Regions from separate parts of the Paenibacillus sp. 4624 genome, predicted to be linked through region 3. Evidence: a T-box and tRNA genes for the amino acid it is inferred to sense, from the RefSeq annotation. Region 3 holds a T-box; the other regions hold tRNA genes.
The links. A T-box is a leader RNA that pairs with one kind of tRNA and senses whether it is charged. The one in region 3 lies ahead of leuS (leucine--tRNA ligase), so its partner is inferred to be a tRNA-Leu.

Region 1: it encodes a tRNA-Leu, which carries the amino acid that the T-box ahead of leuS (leucine--tRNA ligase) is inferred to sense. The anticodon was not compared.
Region 2: it encodes a tRNA-Leu, which carries the amino acid that the T-box ahead of leuS (leucine--tRNA ligase) is inferred to sense. The anticodon was not compared.

The regions. Positions count from the first base shown of each region.
Region 1 is NZ_JBNDJR010000004.1:417,147-423,152, reverse strand. It holds gene ABIE27_RS12365 (LysR family transcriptional regulator) at 1-655, shown strand, start outside; gene ABIE27_RS12360 (spermidine synthase) at 720-1,454, shown strand; gene ABIE27_RS12355 (sensor domain-containing diguanylate cyclase) at 1,619-3,241, shown strand; gene ABIE27_RS12350 (Gfo/Idh/MocA family protein) at 3,308-4,300, opposite strand; tRNA gene ABIE27_RS12345 (tRNA-Leu) at 4,523-4,607, shown strand; gene ABIE27_RS12340 (hypothetical protein) at 4,753-4,944, opposite strand; gene ABIE27_RS12335 (helix-turn-helix domain-containing protein) at 5,176-5,772, opposite strand.
Region 2 is NZ_JBNDJR010000001.1:677,250-683,255, forward strand. It holds gene ABIE27_RS03070 (sensor histidine kinase) at 1-55, shown strand, start outside; gene ABIE27_RS03075 (NucA/NucB deoxyribonuclease domain-containing protein) at 187-669, shown strand; gene ABIE27_RS03080 (hypothetical protein) at 910-1,134, opposite strand; gene ABIE27_RS03085 (general stress protein) at 1,348-1,797, shown strand; tRNA gene ABIE27_RS03090 (tRNA-Leu) at 2,025-2,110, shown strand; gene ABIE27_RS03095 (hypothetical protein) at 2,612-3,478, shown strand; gene ABIE27_RS03100 (hypothetical protein) at 3,472-4,218, shown strand; gene ABIE27_RS03105 (insulinase family protein) at 5,255-6,006, shown strand, end outside.
Region 3 is NZ_JBNDJR010000001.1:496,810-502,815, forward strand. It holds gene ABIE27_RS02250 (nicotinate-nucleotide adenylyltransferase) at 1-303, shown strand, start outside; gene yqeK (bis(5'-nucleosyl)-tetraphosphatase (symmetrical) YqeK) at 287-853, shown strand; gene rsfS (ribosome silencing factor) at 871-1,218, shown strand; gene ABIE27_RS02265 (CvfB family protein) at 1,215-2,117, shown strand; gene ABIE27_RS02270 (class I SAM-dependent DNA methyltransferase) at 2,328-3,098, shown strand; gene ABIE27_RS02275 (phosphotransferase family protein) at 3,322-4,278, shown strand; T-box leader at 4,393-4,645, shown strand; gene leuS (leucine--tRNA ligase) at 4,719-6,006, shown strand, end outside.

The DNA.
Region 1 (6,006 bases), on a different contig from region 3:
GAAGCCTTCTCCGCAGCATTTTTCGGTATCCACCCAGCACTACGCTTTTGCCGTGAATGCATTTGTAAGGCTTGTTCAGCAGTATGGTCATGATGAATATGAACTTGCACTGCGCGAGACTAAGACGTATGAGATCATTCAGGATGTAAAAAGCCTTCGGAGTGAGATTGGCATCCTCTATCTGAACGAATTCAACAGCAAAGTCATCAACAAATTGTTGAAGGATGCCGGACTTGTGTTTACAAGCCTGTTTACAGCGAAACCACATATTTTCATCAGTGTGAACAATCCGCTTGCAAAGCAGGAGTCCGTGGCTATTGAGCAGCTTCAGGATTATCCTTACTTGTCCTTTGACCAGGGGGAGTATAATTCTTTTCATTTTTCCGAAGAAATTCTGAGTACGTTATCTCATCCGAAAAGCATTCAGGTGAACGACCGGGCAACTTTATTTAATCTGCTTATCGGTCTGAACGGGTATACGATCTCGACTGGAGTGCTTAGCGCCGATCTGAACGGCAACGAGATCATTCCGGTTCCGCTCGAATGTGAAGAGTCCATCAATGTCGGGTGGATTTGCCATAAAAGCACGTCACTTTCCAATCTCGGCGTGGCTTATGTGCAGGCATTACACGAAGCGATTGGTTTGCAAGATTGATTACACAGGTTCTTTGTAATATTGATTTCATAGGTTCAACGTATCATCCGAAGGGAGCAGGAAGTTGAGAGTACTATACCGGAATAAAAGTGAGCAGCATGAATTGACTGTGTACGAGACGAAAAGGCTTTACGGGGAAAAAGGACATTTTCGCGTATTGCAGTTCTCCAATGATGCCGTGCAGGGGGCGATTGATTTAGAGCAACCTTCCAGAATTGTTCTAGAGTACCCGAGGGCCATGCTGCACCTGATGGAGCGAAATAATCCGCATTACAATCGTGTATTCGTCGTGGGGCAGGGTATTGGCACAATTCCTTCATATCTGTCTGATCGACAAGTTAAAGTGGCGGAGCTGGATACAGAGGTTGTGGAAATCAGTCAGCACTTTTTTGGATACAAAGGGTCACCCGTCCTGGTGGGTGATGGACGAGAACTGCTGGAACGAGAGCAGGCTGCGACGTACGATTATATCGTTATAGATGCATTTACGGCAACGGGCACACCAGAACAGTTTACAAACCGTTCTTTTTTTAACATGGCAAAAGACAAACTGTATGCGGGTGGTGCTGTGCTGCTTAATGTGTTTGGACGTTCTGGAAACGATCAGCTTGTCAATGCAATCTACACAACGCTTGCAATAGAATTTCCCTATGTCCGTGCCTTTGCACTTCCGGCCGAGACCAATGACGTCCAGAATCGCATATTGATGGGCAGTCTTCGTCCAATTGATGTTCGGATGAGGTATATGGCGGGCTTTGTGGAGCAAAACCTGGAAGAGGGTTATATCATTGAAGGATAACTAGATGAAGAGAATTCGCTGATTTCCCGGAGGTAGTATTTTGTCATGAATTCGTCAATCCTATAAATAAATGTTAAGATATCTCGTTCTCTTCATTGTTTCTTAACAACTTTATTATATGATGATATAGGTATGCTTTTTTATGAAAATCCGGGGGAAGCAAAATGATTGCAAATAAAAAAAAATCCAGATTACGCAGAAAAGTAAAGAAGTTCAAAAAAGTCAGTCTTGCCGCATTGTTTGGTGGTTTCGTTACCATTTCCGTATTAATGACGCTAACGATCATGGTAATTACCTCGTATACCACACAGAAACAATCTCTTATCAACAATACTCTCTCGGTTAACTATGCGAGTGCTGTACAGATGAGTCAAACGTTAAACTCCTTATTTGAATCCATGAAAAAAAGCTTAAAGTATGGAGCCGCACATTTCAAAGACGTCGATTTCAATGATATGGAGAAGCTGAACACTGCGCTGGATCTCATCCATAATAGCAGTGATTATTTTAACGCTGTGGTTTTGACAGACAAGATGGGGCTTGTACTGTCGAGATCACCGTATTCTCAGGCCAGCATTGGTAGACATGTGAGCTCCGAGGCGGCCAAAGCGGCGATCAAATCAAAAGCCGCATACGTATCGGATGCCTACCTCACACCGCGAACGAATCGTAGAATTGTTTTTCTCAGTGAACCGATTGTTGATCCGGTGGGGAAGTTCAAAGGCATGATTAGTGGCAGCATCTATTTGCAGGAAAATAATATACTCGATTTGTCGTTTGGAAGTCAACTTAAAACCGATAACGGAACATACTTTTTTATAGTTGACCATAAAGGAACGTTGCTTTTTCATCCCAACGTCAGCCGAATTGGCAGAGATATTAGGGATAATACCGTGGTGCAGAAACTGATAAAAAATCAGACAGGTCAAGAGCAATATACGAATTTGGATGGGATTAATACGCTTGCAGGATATTACAAAGTTCCAGCAACCGACTGGGGAGTGGTTGTCGTATCTCCAACCCAAATCGTATATGATCAGTTAAACCGTCAGATTGGACTGTTGCTGCTTTACATAGCTGTGCCGTTTATATTGTTGACTCTAATTGTGTTAAGAGTTGCGCGGAAGCTGGTACATCCGTTTGTATTCTTGGCTGATCTTGTGCAGCAAGTGGACAAAGGGCGGGTGGAGTTACCTGTCGTGAAGCCGCATTGGAACAGGGAAGCTGATTTGCTTACCCGAACAGTTCTTGGAGCCCTGGCAAGTTTCAGAAACAAGACGGATCAGTTGGTGTATGATGCGAGAACGGACGCATTAACAGGTTTGAATAATCGCAGAACCTTTGAGGAAGTGATTCAGGCATGGACTCATGATGAGAATCCATTTGCAATCATTGTTCTCGATATCGACCGCTTTAAGTTAATTAATGATACCTATGGTCATTCGACCGGAGATGAGGTTTTAAAACAGATCGCGAAGTTGATTCAGATGTCTGTAAGGCCTGAGGATGTTTGTTTTCGGTTTGGCGGTGAAGAGTTTGTTGTACTGTTGAGGGATTATGATTCGAAGAAGGCGTATGAGATAGCCGAACGCATTCGGATTTCGGTTGAAGAAAGCGTGCTCGCTGTTGATCGTACGGTTACGATATCCGCAGGCATTGCTGAATTTCCAATGCATTCCCGCTTGGAAACGGAATTGTTTCATCTTGCAGATAATGCGCTCTATCTGGCCAAAGAAGAGGGGCGCAATCGGACCGTTATCATTCAGACGGTGGAACAAGCAGAATAGTGGCACTGAAAACAAAGGAAGAGAAGAACCCGAACAGACCCTTATGGACAGGGTCTGTTTCTGTTTCTATATGAAAGATGACAGGATTCGGTCACATAAAGCCATCGTGCGAACATTATCACGGGCGCTTGAGAGTGGAACGGCCCCCGTCTGACAGCAGGTCATAAAGTGTCTCATTTCGCCTACAAAACCACGCAGATAAAGATCCCTATGGGCACCAGACATTGGCGTGCCGGAAGGTGTGTATACCGAGTCGTGTTCTCCAAGGGACTTCCATGGAAGCTGATTTCCTCTATAAGTTTCATGGATTGTAAGTTTGGTGATCTCATCGGCTAGTGCAAATCCGTGCTCAAAAGTAACTAGAACACTTTCGCTTTCACGTGACCATGCACTCATTCCTGTAAAATAGGCACTGCCCGTAACACCTTGATCGAAAATCAAGGAAATGCTCTGGTTAATATGATTTCCGTCTCTTACAGTAGTTCCGGTTACTTGCGTGACTTCGCCAAATAAATAGCGCATGAGATCCACCATATGTATGGCAGCAAGTTTTATGAACTGTTCTTCATTTTCGCAAAAGGGCGTGCTATCTACGGCAAATTTCATCTGGAACGAGCGCACTTTACCGAGTGTTCTCTCATCAATGAGTGCCTTGAGTTTCTGATAAATCGGAGCATAACGTTTCATAAAACCGACCATGACCACAACATCAGCCTGATCTGCTGCTTCGGCCACCTTTTCGGCTTCTTCTGCAGTCCAGCCGAGAGGTTTGTCCACATAGACATGTTTACCGGCCCCAATGCATTCCAGAGCAAGTTTGGTTTGATCCGCAGGCTGAGCAACGACGACGACCCCGTCACAGGTTTCCTGCTCCAGCATTTGGCGAATATGATTATAGGCTTGACCGGAACTGCCAAAGCGCACCAGGGCCGCCTGAGAACGTTCGAGATTCCTTGTAGCCACAGCCTGAATGGTTGCGCCTGCTTCGATCGCTGCAGGGTAAATATTCGTGGAGGCATGAAATCCAGCCCCAATAAAACATAGTTTTGAATTTTGCAAATCAAAGACTCCTTCGTTGGTTTATATGCTTTATTTCAGTATGAAATTTCTATTGATAAACATAGCCGGTTTGGATTAGTGAAAAAAGGACATATGTCTCTCTATAGGGTTGAAAAAAGTTGTTGCATTATAAATTTGAAGCATGTATACTCTGAATTACGGTAAAACAAGGAATTGCTTCACCGGAATGCTTTTCATCGATGATGAAGAGATACATAATATGCGGTCGTGGCGGAATTGGCAGACGCGCACGGTTCAGGTCCGTGTGGGCTAACCCCCCGTGGAGGTTCGAGTCCTCTCGACCGCATAACAAAAAAGGTTTGTACGTTGCCCGGTTGGGAAGTGTACAAGCCTTTTTTTGTTTGCTTTTCTTTGTTAAGGGAGAGGGCTGATCAGAAGTTAGGGATTCGTTACCTGCTGTGTAGTACAGTGTAGGACCGCGTTAGATGAAATTAACGTTCCTGAATCCGGTTATACCAAATTTTACTGGTCAGCAAACCTGAAAGAATACCAGCTAAACCGCATAGAGCAACACTAAGCATTAACTGAACAGGGGAGAAACGAAACAGAAACGCGATTCCGCTGCCAAAGGTGGTTCCTGCGAGAAAGCCCAAGGCGATCCCCAGATGTTTGGAAGTTTTCATTTTATTCACCTGCTTCTAAAATAAAAGTATGGAGTGGTTCATTTTTGGATCAGGATAGTTGGTTGTTTGCGTACGTATCCAACATTTATGTAATGTAATGATCGTTCGCTGTACAGTTTCATTTTGTAGTTTTTTTAGGTGAATTATGCATCGTTCATCATTCTGGCGTATCCAATTTAAATAGGCTCTGGCCCCCGAGAGGGGCGCAGAGCCTATTGGCTGTTCACTGTTTTATTGATTTCGACGATCCTTAAGAATGACATCTGCGAACAGAATAGTTTTCGGGATGCGGAAAAATTGTTCCGCTTGTTCCTGAAACGCGGCAGAAGGCAGCGTCCCCTGATGCAGCCATTTGCGGAAAGTGCCGGGATGAACCCCGATCCAGTGGCTGACATCTGTCACCGACAAATCATGGACCATACACAGGCCGGTCAAAATACGGTTACTCACTGGAGAGCGGGTTACCGTCCGCTTCATAAAGCGGGAAGGCTCAGGTTGACAGATGACAGGACTATTGCGCACAACCTCTTCATTAAAAAGAATATGGCGCGGGTAGCCTAGCAACTGACAGGTCTTGTCCAGATTGGTACTGCCGGGTATTCGCCCTTCATACACCCACGCGCTTACACTGCGTGAGGAGATCGAGAGGTCTTCAGCGAGCTGAGACAATTTAATATCGTTGGCCATCAGCACGGCAAGAAGAACACGATTGCGGATTTGACAGCGTGTCGGTTTGCGGAACCGTTTAACACGGACACCTTTTCCCAAATATTTACGGTTGATCAGAGACCACGCCTGGATGGAATGTTGTTCTGGTTGATTAGGCATATTTCCTCCGATTTTTTTAACCAAATACTACAATAAATAAAGGGGTACTTTCAAGTGCCGCAATTACTGGTTTGAAAACCGCTTGTGCGTCATTCTACATGAAAGAGGGAACTATGAACTAGACCTCTTGCGAAACACATCCTAGTATATTCCTAGATTACAATGATTCACTAAAAAAGATGGAATGAATTGTACGAGATCACAAATTAATTAGTTCTATATACCTATTACTGG
Region 2 (6,006 bases), 180 kb from region 3:
GTTTCAAGTGACCGTGCCTTTTGGAAGTGCGCAGAGTGTTTATAACACAGGATAAGATATGCAGGGAGCGGCCGGATGAATCCGGCTGTTTTTTTATGTTGAATATTGTTGTGGAATGGATTGTTTTACGAACTGGCGTTCTGTTATAATGCTAGGGATGTTAGTGTTATATGGGGGAGGCGCATCATGAGTAAGAGACGCAGCAGAAGAAGCAATAGAGGAAGCCGGGGGTTCAAAAGTAAAATACTGACGTTAGTGGGCATGGTCGTGATTGCTGTGTACGCCTTGGCAGGAGGAGAGTGGCCGCTGGACATCCCGTCTCCGTTCAAAACAACCGACAAGAGTGTAGATCATACGATCACTTTTCCGGCAGAGCGGTATCCCGAAACAGCAAACCATATCCGAAAGGCCATCCAAGCGGGACATTCCGATGTCTGTACGATCGACCGTAAAGGTGCTGAGGGGAACAGGGAACTGTCACTGAAAGGTGTACCGGTCAAAAAAGGCAAGGATCGGGATGAGTGGCCTATGGCAATGTGTGCAGAAGGCGGTAAGGGTGCGGATATCCAGTATATTACGCCAAAGGATAACCGCGGTGCAGGCTCATGGGTAGGCAATCAACTAAGTACATATCCGGATGGTACGCGTGTTAAATTTGTTGTGAAGTAGTCCAGTACACCAGTACATGTTGCAGCAATGGAAGGATTCAGAGTGTTTTTCGACTAGGAGAAATATAAAAAATGGCATCATAAGAAAAACCAGACGTTGGAGGCGTCTGGTCTTTAAATATAAGTTGGCTGTAGTAGAACATTTAAATTTCTCGTCTACAGTTTATCTTTATCTATTAGCTCGTGTTTAAGTTCTCTTGTAATGAGAGCAACTGAAATGAATATGCTTGCGGACAACTATCTAAACGAGTTGCATCGTGCCCAGATGGTGAGAGCGAAGGGTTAACAGGCGAGTGACATGTTCGACTTCATCAAACGGAATCCACACATTTCCCTGTACAGTTCGTAAGGAGAGAATAGAGCTGTCTGCTGAGCGCTCTGGGAAACCAGTTACGGTCTGCCCGCTTGTATTCCGAACCATAATCTGTTGATTGCGCCGAATGGCAATTTCTACCTCTTTTTTCATAAGTCATTGCTCCTGATTTATAAGATGTTCATCGTTATGTCGATAATTTCAATGGTTAATTTGTCTTCTTTATCTAGTCTATCAGAACTAGGCATAGATTTCCAGTAGAGAAATGATCAAACTGTTCTGGGTGAATTGACTTAGCGAGTGGAAATACGTTACTGAACATAAGCTACAGGGTTATATAAGGTATGAGGAAGAGGAGGGGAACTGATGACGAAACTGTTTGTAGGGCTTGCTCGTTCGGAGCACGAAGCGATTATTATGTTGAATGCCGTAAAGAAGGAAGGTATTGAGAATCAATATTTGGGGGCGGTAGCCAAAGAGCAGCTAAATTTGGAGATGATCAGCGAGAAGACAGGGTTGCCCAAACCGCTAAAGGGTGCTGGAACAGATGGCGCGTTTGGAGCGCTGAAAGGCATATTAGCCGGGCTGGGAAAACGAATGGATCAGACCGCCTCCATCGGGAAAGCGGTGCGAAGATTAGCTGGCAATGAGATCGGAAGTGAGACGGATGATCTGGTCTTAACGCTGACTGAAGCAGGCATTCCGGAAGAAGATGCATGTCATTATGAAGACTGGCTACTGCAAGGTCATATTTTAGTTTTTGTAGAGTGCAGTGAGGAGCAGGTTGGTCGTGTGAAGCCTATTTTGCTTTTTTAGTTTAATTTAAGGCTGATTTTAGGTTCCTTTAATGTTGGGGAGGTATTCTTATCTCACACCTCCCTTAATATAGATGGTTTATCGGAAGTCCGGGACCGCAACTCGGACTTTCTAGGCACTGTGAGCTGGCGCTTGCAGTGCCTGTTTCATTTTTTTTAGGAAAAAAGGTTGCATTATTAATTTATTCATGGTAAGATATTTCTTGTCGCCAAGAAAATATTACATACGCCGGGGTGGCGGAATTGGCAGACGCACAGGACTTAAAATCCTGCGGTAGGTGACTACCGTACCGGTTCGATCCCGGTCCTCGGCATCCTTAGAATAAGGGTTTCAGCTCGTTAGAGCTGGAACCCTTATTTTTTTGTGTGGGTTCGGTAGCATCGAATCCACTTTTTGTGTAAAGTGGATGTATACGTTGAACTCACTATAATGATTGAACTGTTTTTATTGTATAAGGTCAGATTGCCAAATATTACGTAATATTACTCACCTTGCTTATCGATGGAGAGACTCCACACGTAAAAAATAATCTTACAATGTTATTCACTATGGAAGTTGTTTCATGTTCTGGGTCTGTTTTTTAACATCGTTTATATACTTCTATTCCACAACTGAAATATTCATGCCCATATAAAGAAGACTTATTATTGCATTCAGCTTCATTTTTTTTGGATTCATAGAGATTCAAAGAATTACATAGAAAAAATAGTATAGACCACTAAGCTTGACCATGCAAAAAGATGATTGCAGCTTCAGTTACTATGCCCATTGAAAGAATATTGCACAATCGTAATAATAGAGGGGGAAATTAATATTGACTATTTTTTTGTACAAAATAGATCGTGTGAGAGGCTTTTTTAGAGCATATAGCACGATTCAAGAGTATTCAAAACGGCGATGGCCAGTAAATGTTGGTGATACTATACTGTTTGCTTATGGAAGTGGTGATGAACTTCAATTTCTCGGAACATCTAATATTATAGATTGCAAGGTGGAAGTGCAAGAACAACAAACGATAAACGAAGAAACTGAGCGTTTATATCTAACCAAATTACAGCTAGATAAATTTGACTCACTCCCAGAAGATAGAACATTAGGAGCTTTTATGTTTAGTCTTGTCCGCGTATCAAACTTTAGCAAGCCTTTCTTGAACTTTCGTCATTTAGGACGAATCGAAGAGGAAGATTTAAAGACTTTAATTACTGGTACAGTAAATGTCAGAAGATCGTTGTATTTTGGGTTGCTTCGGCATATACCTTCTAATTGGAGGGCTTATCTAGAATATAGCTCAATGGCTGAGAAATCAGCTAAAGAACAGGGCATAAAGAATGATATTTTTCCAACAGATGAACTACTAGGTTTTTTAAACAAACTAGTATTTCAGCCACTAGAGATTGGTTCGGAAACGGAGCCAGTATTTAGGGAATCTTTGGCACGTATGGGACTAGAGAATACTCGTGTGGAAGCGAGAATGCCAGATTATAATAATGAAATGGATTTGGAAAGAGAAAGTCGGGGGGATAAATGGAGTATATCCGAACTAATTAGTCAAGCGCCAGATTTACTTCAAGAAATTAAACCTAACTGGAATATGATAAATGAGATGTTACAAAACGATACCGAGGAAAATAGTAATAATCGAAGAGGTGAAAATAAAAAATGGCGTCCCCACAAATGGTGAAAAACATTCAAAAGCTCTCAAAAGATTTAAGCAGAGTAATTAATTTATTGCCTCGTGAAGATCTATACACATCAGTTGCTAATCCAAACTACGCAGCAGATTATTTGTTTGAAATGAAGGTACTGTTTAGTCTCCTCGACCATATGACAAAGGGGGGATGGTCCGGGTCTGTAGAAAATCGACAAGGTCAAGGGAACATTGTCTTACCAAGGAAGCCGGGACTAAAACGTAACTTTAGCTATTTTATTCTTGAGAATAAGGTGACTAAAGAAAAGTGGCAGGTTGTTCATGGGACAAAAATAAAGGATCCGTTTGGTGAATTACGAGCACCTGATATCAGTTTGCAAGTTGGCAATGCAGGTGTTAATCCGACATATAGGGATATCAAAGCCATTTGGGATGCAAAGCTACGTGGGAAGGAAGATTCATTAACCAACAAAAGGATTAGTGATTCTGAGTATCAGAGTTTCGCTTGGCTAAGAGAGAATCTGCGTGTTCCTCGTCCCAATAGCGCGGATGATCCTTTAGCGGGATGGCCTCAAGCATTTGAGGTATCCGCTCTTATTACGAATGGTGATGGCCCTACTGAAAACGATCAAGTTTTGCTTAACAATGGAGTTAGTATAACACGCCATTTTCAGAATGCTACTACCCCGACACATCCTCGGAGGCAGCTACATAAGCCCCTCAGACCTAAAAAGATAGTTAGACTGGGAGGCATTAGTAAAATCAAGGTTTAATGTAGTCTGCAGTAAAATAAAAATGAGTTCCTAGGCGTTTACATAAAAAGAGTAGCAGTAAAAAGCTTTAATCAAGTCTGTCTGCAATTCTTTTCTTAACTTGACTACGTATCCAAATTCCAAAACATTAAGTGTACAGTAGACAAAAAAATTGTTTTAGTCTTCGAGTTTAAAGGGCTTATACTGGATCATTCCTTGATTTTAATTAGGCACTGATGAGCTCTTTCAAGACTCAGAATCTTGCAGTTGGTGATCACGCCCACCTTAGGGTTCGATTTCGAACCTTGTCTTCTATAACAAGAGACTTCTTGGATAGCTCGAGAAGTCTCTTGTTGCTTTCATATAATTATATTGTTTAGGGCCTCTATTTTTGTCAGGATATCCTTAACAATTTGCCTTAGTGCTGTGAGTTAATCGAATTTAAATACATACTGCAATTATGTGAGGAGAAAGGACAATCTTCCTTTAGGGAGATTCCTAAGATGATATAACCATATGTGAAAATTGCGTTTCATCTACTTTAAGATTCCAATCTTGGTGAAATGAGTAATGATACCCCTTATCGCTTAGGTATAAACATTTCCCTATTAGAAAAATATAACTCTAAGGATTGGCGGGGGATATCCTCTATCTGAAAATATTATGGTTAAGTAATTATTTCCTTGGTTTATTTTGTATTTCTCCCCTTAAATAATATATAAAATTTTCTTGTGGAAAGATGGGAAATTATTTGTTGAGTATCTGATTTCTTTAATTTTTTTTCATTATACTTCTGATTCTTTCCCCCGCCTCGCAATTCATAAACATAACCCCCTTATAATACATATCAGAAAGTGGATTCGGCTGTCTTTTTATGAAGAGAGGTCACAATGGTGTATACTATCGATAGGCATATATTACCTTTCCCTTGCTGACGGATGAAGTTCCTATAAGATACATTACACGACCATCGGAGTGCCAGTGTAATTTTCACATTTGAACGAATGTCCAGTCATCAACCAACACAACAATCCAATGGACGGAGGACTCAAAGTTTATGTTGAAACAGCTTAAGCCATATAAGGTATTACAGGAGCGTAGAATTGAAGAACTGAAATCCGATGCGTACCTGCTGGAACATCAAAAATCGGGTGCTCATATCGTACTGTTGTCCAATAGTGATGATAACAAGGTGTTCAACATCGGTTTTCGCACACCTCCCGAAGATGATACAGGGGTAGCTCATATCCTGGAACACTCCGTGCTCTGCGGCTCGAAAAAGTTCCCGGCTAAAGATTCCTTTGTGGAGCTGCTCAAAGGTTCACTCAATACTTTCCTCAACGCGATGACGTATCCTGATAAAACCGTCTACCCCGTTGCGAGTCGCAACGATCATGACTTCCATAACTTGATGGATGTGTATCTGGATGCGGTATTAAATACGAATATTTATAAGAATGAAAAAATATTTTTGCAGGAAGGTTGGAATTACAACCTGACTTCTGCGGATGACGAACTGACATACAACGGCGTGGTGTATAACGAGATGAAGGGTGCCTTTTCTTCGCCCGAACGGTTGGTTCGACGTGAGGTGCTGAATTCTCTTTTCCCGGAGACGACGTATTCTTGTGAGTCTGGAGGCTTCCCGGAGGCGATTCTGGATCTGACTTATGAAGGACTGCTTGATTTCCACAAACGTTACTATCATCCGTCTAACAGTTACATCTATCTGTACGGGGATATGGATATGGAAGAGAAACTGCAATGGCTCGATGAACATTACCTGAGCAACTATGATCGGATCGTGAT
Region 3 (6,006 bases):
CATGAATTTTATTTTATCATTGGGGCGGATATGGTGAACTACCTTCCCAAATGGGAAGAGATTGAAGAGCTGGCGTCCAAAATGACCTTCATCGGTGTTGGACGTCCGGGCTTCCAGCTACATCTGGACGATTTACCGGATGCATTGCAGGGACGGGTTCTGCTGGCCGAGATGCCGCTTGTTGATATTTCATCCACAGCTATTCGCAGACGACTTGCGAGTGGACATTCGGTGCGGTTTATGATCCCCGATGCAGTTCATCAATACATTGTAAGGAGCGGTTTATATGGCACTAAGCCGTGAGGGGTTAATCGAGGCTGTCTCTGCACAGATGCCGGCCAAGCGCTGGAAACATACGCAGGGTGTTATGGAATCAGCCGTTGTCTTAGCTGAAAAGTATGGTGCTGATCCGGCAAAAGCGGATATAGCGGCGATTTTACATGACGTGGCCAAATATTGGCCGGTAGCTGAGATGGAAGCAGTTATTCGTGATAACGGATTAAATATAGAACTTTTACATCATGATAAACAGCTTTGGCATTCGGAAGTGGGTGCCTTTGTAGCTGAACGGGATTATGGTGTGTCCGATTCCGAAATTATTAACGCCATTCGGTGGCATACTTCTGGTAGGGTAGGGATGAGTCTGCTGGACAAAGTGGTATGCCTTGCCGATTATATTGAGCCGGGACGTGATTTCCCGGGAGTAGAGTACATTCGCGAGCAGGCACAGCGCAGTCTGGAGGAAGGTCTGATAGCAGGGTTTGATTCGACGATCAGCCTATTGCTCTCCCAGCGCCGTGTCATCTACCCGCTTACGGTGCTCTCACGTAATGACTTGATTGCACAATTATAGATTATGGAGGTTGGTTCATGACAGTATCATCGAAAGAACTTATGAATATGGTGGTTGCCGCCGCTGACGATAAAAAGGCATCAAACATCGTGGCGCTTGACCTGAACAATATTTCACTGGTCGCTGATTATTTTGTGATCTGCCACGGTAACTCGGATACACAGGTACAGGCGATTGCTACAGAGATTCGCAAACAGGCGCATACAGCTGGTGTAACCATTAAAGGTATAGAAGGTATGGACTCTGCACGCTGGGTGCTGATGGATCTTGGTGACGTCGTGGTTCACGTATTCCACCGCGATGAGCGTGAGTATTACAATATCGAGCGTCTCTGGTCTGACGCCAAAGTGGTGGAAACGGTATGAGTTTGATCGCAGGAACAGTCGTCTCACTGCCGGTTTCACGTGAAGTGTCACCGTTTGGCTACTTTTTGACGACAGGATCGGAAGATGTATTGCTTCACTATACCGAGCTGACTCGGGATATCAAGATCGGTGAAACGCTGGAGGTTTTTGTATTCTTTGATACAGAAGACCGCCTTGCTGTTACAATGAAAAAACCTTACCTCACACTTGGTGAAATGGCTAAACTGGTCGTAGCTGATGTGCATCCGCGCCTCGGCTGCTTCCTGGAAATGGGTCTTGGTCGCCAGTTGTTGCTTCCAATCCGTGAGTTGCCTGAACTTGAAGAACTGCGTCCCCAAGTTGGGGATGAAGTATTCGTAATCATGGAGCATGACAAGCAAGGACGTCTGCGTGCCCAATTGGCCGGAGAACGTGAACTTGCTCCGCTTGCCTTCCACGCTCCGACAACATGGGTGAATGAGTGGGTTGAAGCTTTGGTGTACAAGCCACTTCAGATGGGTACGTTTGTCCTCGTAGATGGCGGTGTGCTTGGTTTTGGAGCGATTGGCATGATCCATTCCTCGGAGCGCAGCCATATGTTGCGTTTGGGTGAAAAGGTGAAGTGCCGGGTTACGCTGGTGCGTGAAGACGGCCGTGTAAACCTGGCGATGACGCAGCGTAAAGAAGTCGGACGTAACGAAGACGCAGACAAGTTGCTCGCATTTATGAAAGAGCGCCCTATGGGCGGCATGCCGTATTCCGATGCGACACCTCCGGATATTATCAAGCAACGTTTTGGCATCAGTAAATCTGCGTTCAAACGTGCTCTCGGTAAGCTGATGAAAGATGGATTGGTGGTACAGAAGGAAAACTGGACATACCTGTCCGAATCTGTGCCAAAACCACAGCAGGAAGAGTAGACACAGGCGAGGCGCAGCCGAGTACAGCATGGATGTTTCAAGTTAGAGCATTCATTTTGGTTGAAATATTGCATGTTTCATTGAGCCGATACTTTATGCAGCGGTTTAAGTAAGGCAGGGCCAGGCTGGGTAAACACCGGAAGCCCTGCTTTTTGTTTGAGTTTCGATCCAATCCGACGAGGAAAATGATATTGAAAGTGCGGTGCCGACATGTCTTACCGGAAATTTGCCTACGTTTACGATGAATTAATGGAAGATATGCCTTATCCGGACTGGATAAGGTTTGCAAGAACTGCCTGGGAACAGCATGGCATGCCCAAAAGTGTGGCCGAGCTTGGCTGTGGAACGGGATCAATTACGATTCCGCTGGTGAACTCTGGCTTTGAAGTGACGGGTATTGACCTCTCCGCAGATATGTTATCTGTTGCACGTAGCAAAATGGAAGCGACACCGCAGGGGCACCGTTTGTACCGGGAAGGCAGTGTACGCTGGATACAGCAGGATATGCGTGATTGGAGAGTGCCTGAACCTGTAGACTCGGTCATTTCGTTCTGCGATTGTGTGAACTATTTGCTGGAATCAGAAGATGTCATTCGAACATTCGAGCGGACGTATGAAATGCTGAAGCCGGGAGGTACATTTCTGTTTGATGTACACCATCCCAATACATTGATTCGGTATGACGAGGAACAGCCTTTTGTATTAGATGAACGCTCGGTCTCATATATCTGGACGTGTGATTTCGATCAGGAGCGGTGTGAGATTGAGCATCATCTGAGCATTTTTTCTAGATTGGATGATGGCAACAGGGATACGTATCAGCGATTTGAGGAGATTCATATGCAACGGGCTTATGATCCAGAATGGATGAAGCTTGAATTAAGCAAAGCGGGCTTCCGTGATGTGAAGGTATATGCAGACTTTGAGTGGAAAGAAGCTGAAGATCACGCGCAGCGTTTGTTCTACGTAGCTGTAAAATGAATGCTTAATGAGATATAAATAGCGATGCTTAACTAATTTAAATTAATTCGGATAAGAAACTGTCCTTGTGCAACACGTAAGTATGTTGCTAGAGGCAGTTTTTTTTGAACAGATATGATAAAAAGTATTGCCGCTTGGAGCAAAGAGAGACATAATGAATTGAAAAAGGAAAACGTTTTCTAAACGAGCGAACCACATTCCAATCACAGGGGGATTTGTAGAGATGGAAAGTACATATAAAACGAGATTGTCCAAAGAACAGCTGGATCAGATCATTAAGCATCACCTTGCTGTATCGATTCAAGATTACGAGGAAATGATTGATGGCTGGGCCAACCATGCTTATAAAATTTTGCTTGATGATGGACGGAAAGTTGTTCTTAAAATTGCACCTGCGGCTACGACCAATCTAATGCGTTGTGAACAGGATTTAATGACGGCCGAAGTGGAAGCACTCAAGCATGTTGCTGAGTTGAAGGATGTCCCTGTGCCTCTGGTACTGGCATACGATGCTTCATTAATCATGGCCCCCGCCCAGTATTTCATTATGGAGTTTATGTCTGGGATTCCATACAACCAGGTGAAAGCACAGTTTACTGCCGAAGATCAGGAAGCGGTTGAACAGCAGTTAGGCTGGTATAACCAGCGAATCAACGAGATTAAGGGGGAGAGGTTTGGTTATTTTTCCGGAAAGGACAGACAACGTGCGACGTGGAGAGAAGCTTTCTTGATGCTCATGGATGATATGCTTGCGGATGGTGAAGAGGCGGGAGTTGACATCGGCATTGATTACAATGAGCTGAGACGTTTAATTGATGAGAAATCAGATGCACTGGATGAGGTGACAGAACCTTCCCTGATCAGCTGGGATCTATGGGATGGCAATGTGCTGGTCCAGGATAAACAAATTACGGCAATTATAGATTTTGAACGCTCGCTATGGGGCGATCCGCTCATGGAGCATTATTTCAGTCATTTTAACTATACTCCGGGTTTTCTCAAAGGATATGGACGTGAGGTTGAGACGGATCATGAGCGGAAGCGCAGAGGTTTGTACGATTTGTATTTTGATCTTGCGCTACGGATTGAATGCGATTACCGTCTGTATGATAACAATGAGCATATCGACTGGACGATTCGTAATTTGCATGAAGGCATTGAACGGTTTAGAAAAATGTGAGTAAGGCCAGTTGGCATGTGATGGGCAATACAGTCTGACTTGTGAGAAAGAGATTGTGACATGTCATATTGACTTTGAGCTTGCATTTTTATATAATGCTTCCTATATTGTATACATATTTCGATGATAAGGATCAGTAGCAGGTGCTGTACATGACAGAGAGTCGGCGGTTGGTGCAAGCCGATTGACAGTATTTTGCGAACTCGCCTTGGAGAAATGCGGTGATTACAAAGTTCTATGCCTTGTGGGAAGAACCGGAAATCCGCATCGGTTAACCGCCGTTACAGGTCTAAAGGGAGTGGATGACGAAGCACGTTCGTCCGCTAACTAGGGTGGTACCACGGGAATTCAACCTCTCGTCCCTAGCGCTGCAAACGCTACGGGATGCTGAGGTTTTTTTGTTGTTATCAAGCGCATATAACCTGAAGGAGGAATTATAGATGAGTGAGAATCATCAGCCGAAGCACGGCTATCAGCCGCAAGTGATGGAGAAAAGTTGGCAGCAATATTGGGATGAAAACAAAACGTTTAAAACAGGAGAAGACCCGTCCAAACCGAAGTTTTATGCACTGGATATGTTCCCATATCCGTCCGGTTCAGGACTGCACGTAGGTCACCCGGAAGGATATACTGCAACGGATATTGTATCCCGTTACAAACGGATGCGTGGATACAATGTGCTGCACCCAATGGGCTGGGACGCTTTCGGTCTGCCAGCAGAGCAGCACGCACTGGATACGGGGGAGCACCCGCGTCATATCACATTCCGCAACATTGACAATTTCCGTCGTCAGATCAAATCTCTCGGATTCTCATATGACTGGGATCGTGAGATCAGTACAACAGACCCTGAATATTACAAATGGACACAGTGGATCTTTATTCAGCTGTACAATAAAGGTTTGGCCTATGTCGATGAAGTGCCGGTGAACTGGTGTGAAGCATTGGGCACGGTTCTGGCGAACGAAGAGGTTATTGACGGTAAGAGTGAACGTGGCGGACACCCGGTTGTACGTAAACCGATGCGTCAATGGGTACTGAAAATTACGGAATACGCGGAGCGTTTGCTGGAAGATCTGGAAGAGCTGGACTGGTCGGAAAGCATCAAGGATATGCAGCGTAACTGGATTGGCAAATCGACCGGGGCTGAAGTGGTTTTTGCCATCGAAGGCCGTGAAGAAGTGATCAAAGTATTCACAACCCGTGCAGACACATTGTTCGGTGCAAGCTTTGCTGTTCTGGCTCCAGAACATGAATTGGTTGACGCGATTACGTCCGAAGAACAACGCGGGGCAGTGAAAGCTTATCAGGAGCAGGCTGCGCGTAAGACTGATCTGGAACGTACAGACTTGGCCAAAGACAAAACAGGTGTGTTCACAGGTGCATACGCGATCAATCCGGTCAACGGAGCGAAGCTGCCGATCTGGATTGCTGACTATGTACTGGCTGGTTACGGAACAGGAGCTGTTATGGCTGTTCCGGGTCACGATGCACGTGACTGGGAATTTGCGAAGCAGTTCGATCTGAATATCATTGAAGTCATTACCGGCGGAGATGTTACAAAAGAGGCGTATACAGGTGACGGCGCACATGTGAACTCCGATTTCCTGAGCGGTTTGAACAATGAAGAAGCCGCGGCGAAAATGATCGCTTGGCTCGAAGAGAACGGCAAAGGACAAGGAAAAACAACGTACCGTCTGCGCGACTGGCTGTTCAGCCGTCAACGTT